Regions from separate parts of the Streptomyces sclerotialus genome, predicted to be linked through region 2. Evidence: riboswitches for the same ligand, from Rfam matches in the RefSeq annotation. Region 2 holds a riboswitch; the other holds the start of a gene.
The links. A riboswitch is a leader RNA that binds a small molecule or an ion and turns the genes downstream of it on or off. The one in region 2 is predicted to bind thiamine pyrophosphate.
Positions count from the first base shown of each region.

Region 1: another riboswitch for thiamine pyrophosphate. It lies ahead of thiO (glycine oxidase ThiO); the one in region 2 lies ahead of thiM (hydroxyethylthiazole kinase).

Region 1 covers NZ_JBFOHP010000002.1:2,462,900-2,470,329, reverse strand. Annotated here, with positions in the region: gene AAC944_RS10980 (thiazole synthase) at 1-410, opposite strand, end outside; gene thiS (sulfur carrier protein ThiS) at 420-665, opposite strand; gene thiO (glycine oxidase ThiO) at 662-1,888, opposite strand; TPP riboswitch at 1,886-1,999, opposite strand; gene AAC944_RS10965 (NAD(P)/FAD-dependent oxidoreductase) at 2,197-3,375, shown strand; gene AAC944_RS10960 (Rv2175c family DNA-binding protein) at 3,466-3,831, shown strand; gene thiE (thiamine phosphate synthase) at 3,912-4,562, shown strand; gene metF (methylenetetrahydrofolate reductase [NAD(P)H]) at 4,742-5,659, shown strand; gene AAC944_RS10945 (hypothetical protein) at 5,693-6,721, shown strand; gene AAC944_RS10940 (phytoene desaturase family protein) at 6,802-7,430, opposite strand, start outside.
Region 2 covers NZ_JBFOHP010000002.1:6,909,326-6,916,755, forward strand. Annotated here, with positions in the region: gene AAC944_RS30435 (GNAT family N-acetyltransferase) at 128-883, shown strand; gene AAC944_RS30440 (hypothetical protein) at 880-1,032, shown strand; gene AAC944_RS30445 (lysophospholipid acyltransferase family protein) at 1,039-1,677, shown strand; gene AAC944_RS30450 (DedA family protein) at 1,670-2,383, shown strand; gene thiE (thiamine phosphate synthase) at 2,473-3,147, opposite strand; gene thiM (hydroxyethylthiazole kinase) at 3,144-3,980, opposite strand; TPP riboswitch at 3,984-4,080, opposite strand; gene AAC944_RS30465 (purine-cytosine permease family protein) at 4,143-5,516, shown strand; gene AAC944_RS30470 (HelD family protein) at 5,734-7,430, shown strand, end outside.

The DNA of each region.
Region 1 (7,430 bases), 4.4 Mb from region 2:
TCCAGCAGCTCCACCGGGTCCGGCAGCAGGGTCCGCTCGTCGGCCACGACCTCCAGCTTCACCCAGTCCGTGCCGAGCGCCTCCCGGGCCAGCCGGGCGGTGAGCACCGCCTCGCCCGCGGTGTGGCAGCCCGCGGTGTTCGGCAGCGTACGGATGCCGTGCCGGTTCAGTACGGAGAGCACCGAACCCTGCACCGTCGGGTCCAGCCGCCGCATCGCCACAGTGGTCAGCTCGGTGCCCGAGGCGAGCAGCGAGCGCTCCATGACGTCCAGGCTCGGCGCGCCGCCGGTCCCCATGATCAGCCGGGACCGGAAGGCGGTACCGGCGATGACCAGCGGGTCGGCTTCGGGCGCGGCCCCGGGCGTCGTCCCGGGGGCGGCCGTCTCTTCGAGGGTGTGCGTCTCGGTCATCGGTAAGGATCAGCCTCCCTGGACTGCGGTGAGCACCTCGACGCGGTCCCCGGCGCCGAGCGGGGTCGCCGGCCACTGGCTGCGCGGCACGACCTCCTCGTTGACGGCCGCAGCGACCCCACTGGAGGCGCTGGTCAGCGTCGCCACCAGGCGGTCGAGCGGCAGTCCTGCGGGGATCTCGCGGGGCTCGCCGTTCACGGAGACGGTCACGGGCGCCGGCCCGGAGGCGGTTTCGGGGGCCTGCTGCGGGGTCATGCGGTCTGCTCCTGGAGTGCGGCGCGCGGCGCCGGAGAGGGGGACGGGGCGGCCGTGGGCCCGAAGCGCAGCGGCGTGAAGGACCGCGCCTCCTCGGGCAGCTCACCGGTGGTCAGCGCGTGGGCCATGACGTCGCCGGTGACCGGGGTGAGCAGCACACCGTTGCGGAAGTGGCCGGTGGCCATCAGGAGGCCGGGCAGCGCGCTGGGCCCGAGAAGCGGTGCGTTGTCGGGGGACCCTGGGCGCAGCCCGGCGATCGTCTCGGTCAGGGGGAGCTCGGTGACGCCCGGCACCAGTTCGTGCGCGTCGCGCAGCAACTCGTAGACGCCGCCGGCGGTCACCGTGGTGTCCCAGCCCAGCTCCTCACTGGTGGCACCGACGACCATGTCACCGTTCTCCCGCGGCACCAGATAGAGCGGGCCGCCGCGCACCACGGCACGCACGGTGCGGGACAGGAACGGGCCGTAAGCCGCGGGGATCCGCAGCCGCAGGACCTGGCCCTTGACCGGCCGCACCGGCGGCCGCACGTGCTCCGGCACCCCGGCCAGCCGGCCGCTGAAGCTCCCCGCCGCCAGCACGACCTGCCCGGCCGGCAGCGGCGTGCCGTCCGCGAGCTCGACGCCGGTGGCCCGGCCGTCGGCGACCGTGAGCCGCCCGGCCCGCTCCCGTACGCACTCCACCCCGGCCCGCTCGCAGGCCGTCAGCAGGGCCGTGGCGAGCCGTCGCGGGTCGATCTGGTGGTCACCGTCGACCCGGAGCCCGCCGCGTACGCCCGGCGCGAGCATCGGTTCGAGCTTCCGGCACTCCCGGCCGGTCAGCCACTCCGAGTCCAGGCCGCAGCGGCGCTGGAGCGCGTGCAGCTCGCGCAGGTGGGCGCGGTCGTCGGCGTCCAGGGCGACGGCGAGCGTGCCGCACTGCCGGTACCCCAGGTCCTGGCCGCTCGCCTCGGCCAGCTCGGCGGCGAACGCCGGATAGCGCGCGGCGGAGTCGAGATTCAGCCCCAGGAGCGTTTCTTCGCCGTAATGCAGCTCGGTGACGGCGGCCAGCATGCCGGCCGCGACCCGTGCGGCGCCGCCGCCCGGCTCCGGGTCGACCACTGTCGTGCGCAGGCCCCGCTGAGTGGCCCGCCAGGCCGTCACGAGCCCCGTGAGACCGCCCCCGACGATCACCACGTCGGGGTGTCCGGCAGCCGTCCCCGCTGATGAATGCGCAGGTGGATGCATAGGTGTCCAGCCCCTCCCTTCGCCGGCATGACCCGGATCAGGTTCGTACGGTCGGAGGCCGCCGCAGCCTCCCTCTCAGCCCGGTGCGTCCGGGCTCCCGCGAGTACAAGTGCCGTCAGAGTAGTACGCGTGCCCGAGGCGCCGTAAGGGTGCTCTGCGCGGCCGGACCGTGACCCTGTGTCAGAGATCTCGTCGCGCGGTGCTCAGCCCCCGGAAGGGCCGCGTCCTAGAGTGATCGAGTGAGCCAGCAGAGCAAGTACTCGCGGACCCCCGACCGCTCGCGCCGCGTCGTCGTCGCCGGCGCGGGCATGGCGGGCGTGCAGACCGCCGTTGCCCTGCGCGAACAGGGCTGGCGCGGCACGATCACCCTGCTCGGCGCCGAACCGCACCGGCCCTACGACCGGCCGCCGCTCTCCAAGGCGGTGCTGCTCGGCAAGGCGGACGGCTCGGCCTTCGACGTCGACTTCGCCTCCCTCGGCATCGACCTGGAGCTCGGCCGGCGGGTCACCGGACTCGACGCCGACGCCCACGAGGTGCTGACGAACACCGGCCCGGTGCCGTACGACCGCCTGGTCGTCGCCACCGGCGCCGAGGCGGTCACCCTGCCCGGCAGCGAGGGCGTACCGGGCGTCCACGTACTGCGCACCCTGGACGACGCCGAGCGGCTGCGTCCGGTGCTCGCGGCGCAGAAGCGCGTCGTGGTGGTCGGCGCCGGCTGGATCGGCGCGGAGTTCGCCACCGCGGCCCGTGAGGCCGGGTGCGAGGTCACCGTCGTGGAGGCGGCGGACCGCCCGCTGGCCGGTGCGCTGCCCGAAGAGGTCGCCGCCCACATGGCCCGCTGGTACGCCGACGCGGGCGCCACGCTCCGTACCGGCACCCGGGTCGCCGCCGTCGAGGAGGGCGCTGTCCTGCTCGCCGACGGCACGTCGCTGCCCGCCGACGCCGTGGTGATCGGCATCGGCTCCCGGTGCGCCACGGACTGGCTGGCCGGCTCCGGTGTCGAGCTGTGCGAGGACCGCTCCGTACGGGCCGACGAGCGGCTGCGCGCCTCGGCGCCCGATGTGTACGCGGTCGGCGACTGCGCCTCCTTCCCGTCCGCGCGCTACGGGCGCCGCCTGCTGGTGCACCACTGGGACAACGCGCTCCAGGGACCGCGCACGGTCGCCGCGAACATCGCCCGGTGCGAGGCGGAGGGCACGGTGTACGACCCCGTGCCGTACTTCTGGTCGGAGCAGTTCGGCCGGTTCGTGCAGTGCGCCGGGTACAGCCCGGTCGCCGACGAGCTGATCTGGCGCGGTGACCCGCAGAGCGCGGCGTGGACGGCGCTGTGGCTCCGGGAGGGCGCGCTGGTGGCGCTGCTGGCCGTGGGGCGGCCCCGCGATCTGGCGCAGGGACGCAAGCTCATCGAACGCGGCGCCCTGCTCGACCGGACGCGCGCCGCCGACGCCTCGGTACCGCTGAAATCGGCTGTGCTGCCAGGGGCCTAGCGGTCGGCCGGCCGTCGGGTGTGGCCGGTGGTGAGCACTGATGGCGATGCCCGGCTACCGACTGTCAGTGGGGGATGGCACGCTTGGGGTGTGACCGAGATTGACGCAAAGATCGATGGACTGATTCCCGCCTGGCTCACCCTCCCCGACATCGCCGAGGCGTTCGGCGTCGAGGTGACGCGGGTCCGGCAGCTGGTCAAGGAGGGCCAGCTGATCGCGGTGCGCCGCGGTGAGAACAGGGCCCTGCATGTGCCGGCCGAGTTCATCAAGGACGGGAAGGTCGTCAAGGGCCTGGTGGGGACGCTGACGCTCCTCCGGGACGACGGCTTCACCGACGAAGAGATGCTGGAGTGGCTGTTCACCGCCGATGAGACCCTGCCGGGTACACCGGCGCAGGCGCTGCGCGAGAATCGCGGCACGGAGGTGAAGCGCCGGGCACAGGCGCTCGCCGTCTGACACACCCGTCACCACTGCCGTAACCGCAGGGCGTACGGGCCGGCAGGTCCGGTCCGTACGCCCGGACTGGGGGAACACCGATGAGCACCGCACGACAGGCGCTGTCCGACGCCCGGCTCTACCTCTGCACGGGGGCCCGCAAGGAGCAGGGCGATCTGCCGCAGTTCCTGGACGCCGTGCTCTCCTCGGGCGTGGACATCGTGCAGCTGCGCGACAAGGGCATGGAGGCCGGCGAGGAGCTGGCCCACCTGGAGGTCTTCGCCGACGCCTGCCGGCGGCACGGCAAGCTGCTCGCGGTCAACGACCGCGCGGACGTCGCGCACGCCATCGGCTCCGACGTGCTCCACCTCGGACAGGGCGACCTGCCGGTCCCCGCGGCGCGCGCCATCCTCGGCGACGACGTCCTGATAGGCCGGTCCACGCACGCCGAGGCGGAGGTGGACGCCGCCCTCACCGAGCCGGGCGTGGACTACTTCTGCACGGGCCCCTGCTGGCCCACCCCCACCAAGCCCGGACGGCACGCCCCCGGCCTGGATCTCGTGCGGTACGCCGCGGCGCAGGACCCCGCGCGCCCGTGGTTCGCGATCGGCGGCATCGACGCGGGCAATCTGGACGAGGTGCTGGCGGCCGGCGCCCGCCGGGTCGTGGTGGTCCGCGCGATCACCGAGGCAGCGGACCCGGGAGCGGCCGCCGCCGAGCTGGCGAAGCGGATCCGCACGTACGAGGCGTGACGCGGTCCCCCAGGGGCGGACGTGCTCCGCGCGGTGCGCAGATCCTGAGGAGTGACGTGCCCGCGCGGTGAGCAGTGGTCTGACGTGAAGTGTCCGACTGGTGAACAGGATCCCGGCAAACCAGGGCATAACGCCGGGTGTGGTTGGGGGCCTGCCAGGCCGGTGGTTAACCTGCCGGTATGGCCCTAGGTACCCCTTCCACCAGGACTGACCGCGCGCGCACGGTGCGCGAACTGCTCGCCTCGGGCAAGCGGTCCTATTCGTTCGAGTTCGCCGCCCCCAAGACCGAGAAGGGCGAGCGGACCCTGTGGAAGGCCATTCGCCGGATCGAGGCCGTCGCGCCGACCTTCGTGTCGGTGACGTACGGCGCCGGCGGCACCTCCCGTGAGGGCACCGTCCGCGCGACCGAGCGGATCGCCACGGACACCACGCTCACCCCGGTCGCCCACCTGACCGCGGTCAACCACTCCGTCGCCGACCTGCGGAACATCATCGGCCAGTACGCCGACGCCGGCATCCGCAACATGCTCGCGCTGCGCGGCGACCCGCCCGGCGACCCGATGGGCGAGTGGGTACGGCATCCCGAAGGCATCGCGTACGCCGCCGACCTGGTCCGCCTGATCAAGGAGTCCGGCGACTTCTGCGTGGGCGTCGCCGCCTTCCCCGAGATGCACCCCCGCTCCACCGACTGGGACACCGACATCCGGCACTTCGTGGACAAGTGCCGTGCGGGCGCCGACTTCGCGATCACCCAGATGTTCTTCTACCCGGAGGACTATCTGCGCCTTCGTGACCGGGTGGCCGCCGCCGGTTGCGAAACGCCGATCATCCCGGAGATCATGCCGGTCACGAACGTCCGGCAGATCGAGCGGTTCGCCCAGCTCAGCAATGCGGCATTCCCGCCCGAGCTGGCGGAACGCATCCTTGCCGTCAAGGACGATCCCGCGGCGGTACGCTCCATTGGCATCGAGTACGCCACGGAGCTGTGTGCACGCTTGACCGCCGAGGACATTCCCGGGTTGCACTTCATTACCCTGAACCACTCCACGGCGACGCTGGAAATCTACGAGAATCTGGGTCTGCACCAGCAGACCTGACCACGTGCCCGCAGCGGCGGAACAGGGGCGTACATGGGCTGGACGATCCTCTACATCGCGTTCGGCATCGTGGCGCTCTGGCTGCTGAGCGAGGTACTGCTCCAGTACAAGGCCCGGCTGCGCTGGCGACTGCTGGCCTTCTGCGGCTTCCTCGGCGTCGTCGTCGGCGTGGTCCTGCCGTCGATCGTGGTCATCGCGATCGGCGCGGCGGCCTTCGCCGTGGGCCAGACCTACGTCACGCTCTCCTTCCGCCGCGGCTTCACGATGGGCTGGGCGCTCGCCGCCGGCAGACCCAGGGTGAGCCGCCGCCGGCGCGGCGGCAGCCGGTCCGCCGGAGCGGCCGCCGAGGCTGCCGGGGCCACCGGGCCGGGGCCGGTCCCGGAGGACGTCGGCCACGGCCCGCAGGAGGGCGGAGCGGTCTACGGCCACGACGCCGACGACCACGCCGAGCAGGGCGGCTTCGGCGGTCCCGCGGGCTACGCGCCCGACGCGGCCGCGGCCCCCTACGCCGACGCCTACGACGCCCGCCCGGACGGCTACGCCGCCCCCTACGCCCCGGACGCCACCCAGGCCGCGCCGGTCTACGCCCCGGAGCCGATGCCCGACGAGACCGGCCAGTACGGCATATACAGCACCGACGCCCGGCCCGGTCAGCACCCGCAGGACCCGTACGGCGGCGGCTACTACGAGCCCGCCGCCGCCCACGACGGCTATGCCGATCCGTACGGCGGTCACGGGCACGGCGCCCCGGGGGGCTACGCCGATCCGTACGCGGGCCAGGACCCGTACGACCCCTACGCGCAGGGCGGCCCGTACGCGCCCGCCGACCCCTACGGCGGGCACGACCCGTACGGTCACGGCGGTCAGGTCCCGCCGCAGTACGGCGGGGGCTACGACGAGCAGTACTACGGCGCGGGCCCGGAGACCCCGCCCGGCGGCGTCTGGGTCCCCCAGCAGCGTGCGGGCGCCGGCGAACAGCCCCCGTACCAGCCCGGACACCAGCCCGAGCACCAGGGCTACGGCTACCCGCAGCAGGGGTACGACGAGCAGTACCGGTACTGAGGCCCTGCGTCATCGGGCCGTCACCGGGGGACGCTCCGAGCCCGGAGCGCCGTCCGGCCGGGCGAACGCACCGCCCCGCGCTACTGCGAGCCGCGCCAGTCGTCCCCGTTGACGACGAGACCCGCCACCAGCGCGCCGGACATGCCCGCATGGGCCAGGCCGCCGCCGGGGTGGGACCAGCCGCCGGCCGTGTACAGACCCGGTATCCGCGTGCGATTGCCCGGTACCAGGGCGCGGCCGTCCAGCCCGGCCAGCGCCGGGCCCGGCACCGCGCCGCCCGCCGCGCCCGTATCGGCGGCCGTGTCCGCCGGCGTCCGTATCTCGCGCCACAGGATCCGCTCCCGCAGCTCCGGCACCGCGGCGCCGGCCGCCGCGACCACCCGGTCCGCGAACGCCTCGGCCACGCCGTCAGCCGTCCAGTCGACGCCCCCGGCACCGCCCTCCGCATGCGCCGGGACCGTGACCGTCAGCGTCACCGCCTCATGGCCGTCATCGGGCCGCTGGGCCGGGTCGTCGGGGCGCAGCACCGTCACCGTCGGCGACTGCGGCAGGCCGCCGCCCCCGAAGACGGCCGTCAGCTCCGCCTCCCGGTCCGCCGCGTGCACGACCGTACGGTGCGCCGCGTCCGCCGGACGGCCGCCGCGCAGCGCCAGCAGCACGCTGAACCGCCCGCTCGGCGGCGCCGCCGGCGGCAGCACGTCACCTTCGC
Region 2 (7,430 bases):
GCGGCCTCCGACCTTCGGGCAGTGTGACGCGGCACCCCCCGCTCCTACCGTCGGTCCGGAACGGTGCGTGGCCGCCGAGGACCGGAACCCACGCCGTGGAAACCCAGCGAACTGGAGATGCGACACCATGCCGACGACACCAGCCGCCCTCACGGGGACCAGCTCCTACGTCACCTCCATCGCGGACTCCGCCGAGCAGGTGCGCGCCGCCCAGCGCCTCCGCCACCTCGTGTTCGGCGAGGAGCTGGGCGCCACCCTGAACCCCGCGCTCGCCGGCCACGACACGGACGCCTTCGACGGCCTCGCCGACCACCTGATCGTCACCGAGTCCACGACCGGCGAAGTGGTCGGCACCTACCGCCTGCTGCCGCCCGGCCGCACCGAACGCTCCTACTCGGACGGCGAGTTCGACCTGAGCGCACTGGCCGGCATCCGCTCCTCGATGATCGAGGCGGGCCGCTCCTGCGTCCATCCCGACCACCGCTCGGGCGCGGTGATCAACCTGATGTGGGCCGCGCTCGCCCGCTACGTCCTGCTGTCCGGCCACCGCTACCTCGCGGGCTGCGCCTCGGTGGCACTGGGCGACGGCGGGCGGACGGCGGCGAGCGCCTGGGCCCTGTGCGCGGCCAAGCACACCCCGCCCGAGGGCATGACCGTCCACCCGCACCGCCCCTGGGAGCCGAGCGCACAGGCGACGGCCGCCGCCGTGCCCGGCCTGGCCCAGGTCCCCCCGCTGTTCCGCGGCTACCTGCGGCTCGGCGCCTGGGTGTGCGGAGCCCCGGCGTACGACCCGGAGTTCGACGTCGCCGACTTCTTCGTCGTGCTGGACATGGAGCAGCTGAACGACCGCTACTACCGCTATTTCCTCGGAGAGTCCCGATGAGCCCGTGGTCCGTCACCTCGCCCTGCACACCCGGCTGCGCCGCACACGCGGTGCCGCACGTACCGCGCGCGGAGCGGGCCCGCCGGTACGCGGCGCTCGCCGCCACGCTGGCCCGCGGCACGGCGGCCGGGCCGCGCCTCGCCGAGTAGCGGGTCATGCGGACCCATGCCCGCGCGGTGCTCCGCGCCCTGGGGCTGCGGCTGGAGACCAGTACGCCGTCCCTGAGCGTGCCGCGCGGCCCCGGCGGCGCCGGCACGCTGATCGTGGCGGACCACATCTCCTGGCTCGACGTCATCGCCCTGCTGGCGGTGGAGCCCTCGACCCCGCTGGCCAAGCGCGAGGTGGCCGAGTGGCCGCTGTTCGGGTCGCTGGCGCGGAAGGCCGGGGCGCAGTTCATCGACCGGGACGGTCTGCGCACCCTGCCGCAGAGCGTCGGCCGGCTCGCCGCCACCCTGCGCAGCGGCCGTTCGGTCATGGTGTTCCCGCAGGGCACCACCTGGTGCACGGAGACCGGCGGCGGCTTCCGGCGGGCGACGTTCCAGGCCGCGATCGACGCCGGGGCGCCGGTCCGCCCGGTGACCATCACCTACGCGCAGCGGGGCGCGCCCAGTACGGTGGCCGCGTTCCTCGGCGAGGAGGACTTCACCACCTGCCTGCACAGAGTGATCAGCGCGAGAGACCTCACGGTGCGGGTCACCGCCCACCCCGCGCTGGAGCCCGCGCAGGACCGGCGGTCGCTGGCCGCCGAGGCCCACGCGGCGATCCGCGGCACCCGGCCGCCGGCCCATGTCTGAGCTGCTCGACCAGCTCGCTCAGCTGGTCAGGGCGCAGCTCGACTCGCCCTGGCTCTGGCTGACCGTGCTGCTGGTGGCCGGCCTGGACGCGCTGCTGCCGTTCATGCCGAGCGAGACGACGGTGGTGACGGTGGCCGTGCTGACCGGCGCCGACCTCCCGCAGCTCGCGCTGCTGGCCGTGGTCGCCACGCTGGGCGCGCTGGGCGGCGACTGCCTCAGCCACGGCATCGGCCGCTGGGCCGGGCCGAAGGCGATCGGCCGGCTGCTGCGCGGCGAGAAGGGGCGGCAACGGTACGAGTGGGGCCGGGCCATGGTGGGCCGGCACGCCACGACGCTGGTGGTCGCGGCCCGCTTCCTGCCCGGCGGGCGGGTGGCGTCCGGACTGTCCACCGGCAGCCTGCGGTTCCCGTTCCGCCGCTTCGTGGTCCTGGACGCGGCAGGCGCCGCGCTGTGGGCCGTCATCAGCACGGCCATCGGGTATCTCGGCGGCGCCGCCTTCGCCGAGGAGCCCGTCAAGGGACTGCTGCTGGCCTTCGCGCTGGCCCTGGTCGTCGTGGCGCTGCTGGAGACCGCCCGCCGGCTGGCCGCCCGGCGGCGGGCCGCCACCCGTCGTACGGCCGTCCTCGCCGTCGGCACCGTCGCCACCGCCGAGGGGGCCCTGCCGGCGGACGACCCGAGGGCGGTGCGGACGGACCGGCAGAGCTGAACGCGTGTCAGGGGCGGGTGCGCGGGGGAGACCCCGCACCCGCCCTCCGGCGGCTCAGTCCGTACCGGCGTACTCGCCGCCCCGGCACTTCAGTCCGTACCGGCCCACGCCGCCGCGTACGCCCGTGCCGCGGCCCGCGGTTCGGCGGCGGCGCAGATCCCCGAGACGACCGCGCCGCCCGCCGCGCCCGCGGCCCGGAGCGGTGCCATGTCCGCCGCGGTCACCCCGCCGATCGCCACCGCCGGGAGCGGGGTGGGCGACGCCAGCCGCCCGAAGCCCTCGATGCCCAGCTCCGGCGGCGCGTCCGCCTTGGTACGCGTGGCGTGCAGCGCGCCGATGCCGACGTAGTCGACCCGGGCCGGCTCCTCGGCCGCGGCCCGCAGCTCCTCCTCCGTCGCGGCGCTCAGCCCGATCACCGCGTCCGGCCCGACGAGCCCGCGGACGGCGGCCACCGGCAGGTCGGACTGGCCGACGTGCACCCCGGTCACCCGCGCCCCGGCCGCACGCGCCGCGAGGTACACGTCCACCCGGTCGTTGACGAACAGCGCGACCCGCTCCGGCAGGACCGCGGCGATCCGCACCACCGTCTCCAGGAAGTCCCGCGCCGCGCCGTCCTTCTCGCGTACCTGGACGGCGGTGACGCCGCCCGCCACGGCCTCGGCGACCGTGCCCGGCACGTCACGCGCGCACGCCGCGGCCTGCGCCGCGTCCGTGACCAGGTACACGGAGAGGTCCGGGCGCACGGCCGCGGCGCTGTCGTTCACGCCCACGAGATCGCCGCCCGCTCGCCGAGCGTCTCCTCGTCCAGGCCGTACAGCGCGTCCAGGAAGGCGGCCGCGAAGCTGCCGGGCCCGGCGCTGCGCTCCGCCGCGATCTCGGCGGCCACGGTGTAGACCGTCACGGCGGCGGCCGCGGCGGCGAGCCGGTCGGCGTGCGCGGCACCCTCCGGCGTGGTCGGCGGCGCGAACGCCGCGAGCACCGCGCCCAGCGCGCAGCCGCCGCCGGTCACCCGCGTCAGCAGCGGGTCCCCGTTGGCGACGCGTACCGTCCGCGCGCCGTCGGTGAGCAGGTCGACGGGGCCGGAGACCGCGACCACGGCACCCGTGGCGCGGGCCAGTTCACCCGCGGCGGCGGCCGCCGACTCGACCTCGTCGGTGGCGTCCACGCCGCGCCCGCCGCCCCCGGTCCCGGCAACCGCGATGATCTCGGAGGCGTTGCCCCGGACGACCGCAGGACCCTGGTCGAGCAGCCGGCGGGCCAGCGCGGTCCGTACGGGCAGCGAGCCGACCGCCACCGGGTCCAGCACCCAGGGCGTGCCCGCCGCGGCCGCCGAGGCGACCGCCTCGGTCATGGCCGCGCGCTGCTCGGCGTGCGGGGTGCCCAGGTTGACCAGCACCCCGGAGGCGGCTCCGGCGAACGGTCCTGCCTCCTCGGGGATGTCCACCATCGCCGGGGCGGCGCCCAGCGAGAGCAGGACGTTCGCCGTGAAGTTGGCGACGACCTGGTTGGTGAGGCACTGGACCAGTGGTGTTTCATGGCGTACGCGGTTGAGGGCCTGCCGGGTGGTGGCGAGCAGGTCGTCGGCCGGACGCGTCATAGGGGCATTCCTCCGTGACATTCCCTTCGCTGGTGCGAACCAGATCAGGTTCTACGGGTGTGATCTCAGCCCTTGAGATGGGGCACCCCGTGTCTCGTGTGCCCCACCATGCTACCCGCACCCCGTTCCCGATCCGGAACCCCGACCCCTGGAAGCCGCACCATGACCATCGAAAGACCCGTCTTCGACGGGCGCATGCCCGCCGGCGCCGGTGACCTGTCCGTCGAACGGCACGGCATCGGCCCCGTACCCGAGAGCAGCCGCTACGGCGGGCCCGGCCGCCTGTTCACCGTGTGGTTCGCGCCCAACCTGACCATGACCGGCGTCTTCACCGGCACCGTGGGCATCGGTCTCGGGCTCGACTTCTGGACGGCGTTCGCCGCGATGGCGCTCGGCACGCTCCTCGGCGCGGTGCCCTCCGCCTGCCTCGGTACGTGGGGAAGTCTCACCGGTACCGGTCAACTGCCTCTTTCCCGGCTCGCGTTCGGCAGCGGCGTCGTCCTGCCCGGCGTCCTGCAGTGGCTCTCCTCCATCGCCTGGGACGCGCTGATCGGACTGTTCGGCGGGGATGCGCTGGCCCGGCTGCTGGGCTGGCCGTTCTGGCTGGGCGCGCTGACCGTCCTGCTCCTCCAGGGCGTCGTCGGCGTCCTCGGGTACGAGGCCATCCACCGCCTCCAGACCGTGATGACCTTCGTGCTGGGCGCGGCCTTCCTCGTCATCGGCGTCAAGCTCCTCGACGGCGTCCCGCTGCCGTCGGCCGCCACCGCGCACGGCGCGGACCGGGCGGGCGCGTTCCTGCTGACCACGACCGTCGCGCTGAGCCTGGCGATCTCCTGGGCGCCGTACGCCTCCGACTTCAGCCGCTACCTGCCGCGCTCGGCGTCCCGGCAGCGGATGTTCTGGTACACGCTGCTCGGCATGGCCGCCGCGTACCTGTGGGTGCAGACGCTCGGCCTGTGGGCCGCCGGACTGTTCACCGACCAGACGGCGGCAGGCGTGCACGAACTCCTCGGCGGCGGGGCACTGGGCGCCTTCGGGCTGCTGGCCATCGCCGCGTCCGCGGTGTGCAGCAACGCCATGAACGACTACAGCGGCTCGCTGGCCCTGCAGACGGCGGGCGTCCGCATCCCCCGTCCGCTCGCCGCTGCCGTCGCGGCCGTGCTCGGCTTCCTGCTCGTGCTGTGGATGCACGCCGCCGACACCACGGCCCGCTTCCAGAACGTGCTGCTCTTCGTCGGCTACTGGATCCCCGGCTTCATCGGCGTCGTCGCGGTCGACTGGTGCGCCCGCGCCAGGGCACGCGGCGGCCGGCCGGTCGACGTGCACGAGGAGTTCGCCCGCCCGCAGCCGTGGTGGCCCGCGGTCCTCGCCTTCGTCGTCGCGTTCGCCGCTGCCGTGCCCTTCATGGACACCTCGCTGTACCTCGGCCCGGTCGCCGAGGCGCTGCACGGCGCTGACCTGGCGTACTTCGTGGCCTTCCTGGTCTCGGTCGCGGTGTACGCCCCCCTTCGGCTGCGGCGCGGAAGCGGCGGCTGAAGCCTTCGCGAGCACCACGAAACCCCGGTCGCATTGGCGGCCGGGGTGGGCTTGCGCGTATATTGGGAGTTTCCGTGCCTGGACAAAATCCGGGCATGGCGAAGCGCTATGCGGTCATCTTAACCATGCGGGAGTCGAATTGTCAATCCAGGTGCCGGGTGGAGAATCGGGCGTGCGGCCGGACCGGGCCGCCGACGAGGAGACCTCCCGTGCGGAAATGCGCCGGGAGCAGGAATTCATCGACATGCTCTACGAGCGCCTCGGGGAACTGCGCGCCGGGGCGGGGGCCGCGGTGGAGGGCGCCCTGGCGGTCGCCGACGCCGGCACGATGCAGGCGCGGCTGGAGCGTGACGTGACCGTCGCCGAGCAGGCCGGGGTGCTCGCCGCCCTCGACGCGGGCGAGCACGGCCTGTGCTTCGGCCGGCTCTCCTTCCGCGACGGCGCGGACCACCACATCGGCCGGATCGGCATCCGGCGCGACGACGCCGAGCGCACGCCGCTGGTCATCGACTGGCGCGCCGACGTCGCCCGCCCCTTCTACCTGGCCACCGGCCACACCCCGATGGGACTCCGCCGCCGGCGGCACATCTCCACCGAAGGCCGGCGCGTCACCGCCCTGCACGACGAGATCATGGACCTCGCCGACACGGTGCGCACCGGCCACGAGGGCACCGACGCCGACACCGTGCTGCTCGCCGCGCTGGACGCGGCCCGCACCGGCCGGATGCACGACATCGTGCAGACCATCCAGGCCGAGCAGGACCGCATCATCCGCGCCCCGCACCGCGGCGTCATGGTCGTCGAGGGCGGCCCCGGCACCGGCAAGACCGTGGTCGCCCTGCACCGCGCCGCTTACCTGCTGTACGCACACCGCGAGCTGCTCGCCCGCCGCGCCGTGCTGATCGTCGGCCCCAACCCGGCATTCCTCGGCTACATCGGAGAGGTGCTGCCCGCGCTCGGCGAGACCGGCGTCCTGCTCGCCTCACCCGGCGAGCTCTTCCCCGGCATCACCGCGACCGGCACGGACACGCCCGAGGCCGCCGCGGTCAAGGGCGGCGCCGCGATGGCCGACGCGCTGGCCGCGTACGTCCGCGACCGCCAGCGGCTCCCCGAGCCCGGCACCGTCATCCCGCACGACGACGGCGACCTCCTCCTCGACCCGGACATCGTCCTGGAAGCCCGCCATCAGGCGCGCGAGACGAAGCTGCCGCACAACCTCGCACGCCCGCACTTCGCGTTCCGCGTCATCGACGCGCTGACCGACCAGCTCGCCGACCGGCTCGGCGCCGACCCGTACGGCGGCCCGAACTTCCTCGGCCCCGACGACATCGCCCAGCTCGGCAAGGCCATCGCCGCCAGCGCCGAGGTGCACGCCGCCATCGCCGACCTGTGGCCCGTCCTCACCCCGCAGGAACTGGTCGCCGACTTCCTCGCCGACCCCGTGCACCTCCCGGAGGCCGACGCGGCCGCGATCCGGCGCGAGGGCGGCGACGGGCCGGTGGAGTGGACCCCCGCCGACATCCCCCTCCTCGACGAGGCCGCCGAGCTGCTCGGCGACGACGATTCGGCGGCACAGGCCGCTGCCGAGGCCGAGCGCCAGGAGCGGATCGAGTACGCGCAGGGCGTGATCGACCTCGCGTACGCCTCGCGCACGCACGAGTTCGAGGGCAAGGACGACGAGGATTCGGAGGTACTGGGTGTCCAGGACCTCCTCGACGCCGAGTTGCTCGCCGACCGGCACGAGGAGGCCGACCACCGCACCGCGGCCGAGCGCGCCGCCGCCGACCGCACCTGGGCCTTCGGCCACATCATCGTCGACGAGGCGCAGGAGCTGTCCGCGATGATGTGGCGGCTGCTGATGCGCCGCTGCCCGACCCGCTCGATGACCCTGGTCGGCGACCCGGCGCAGACCGC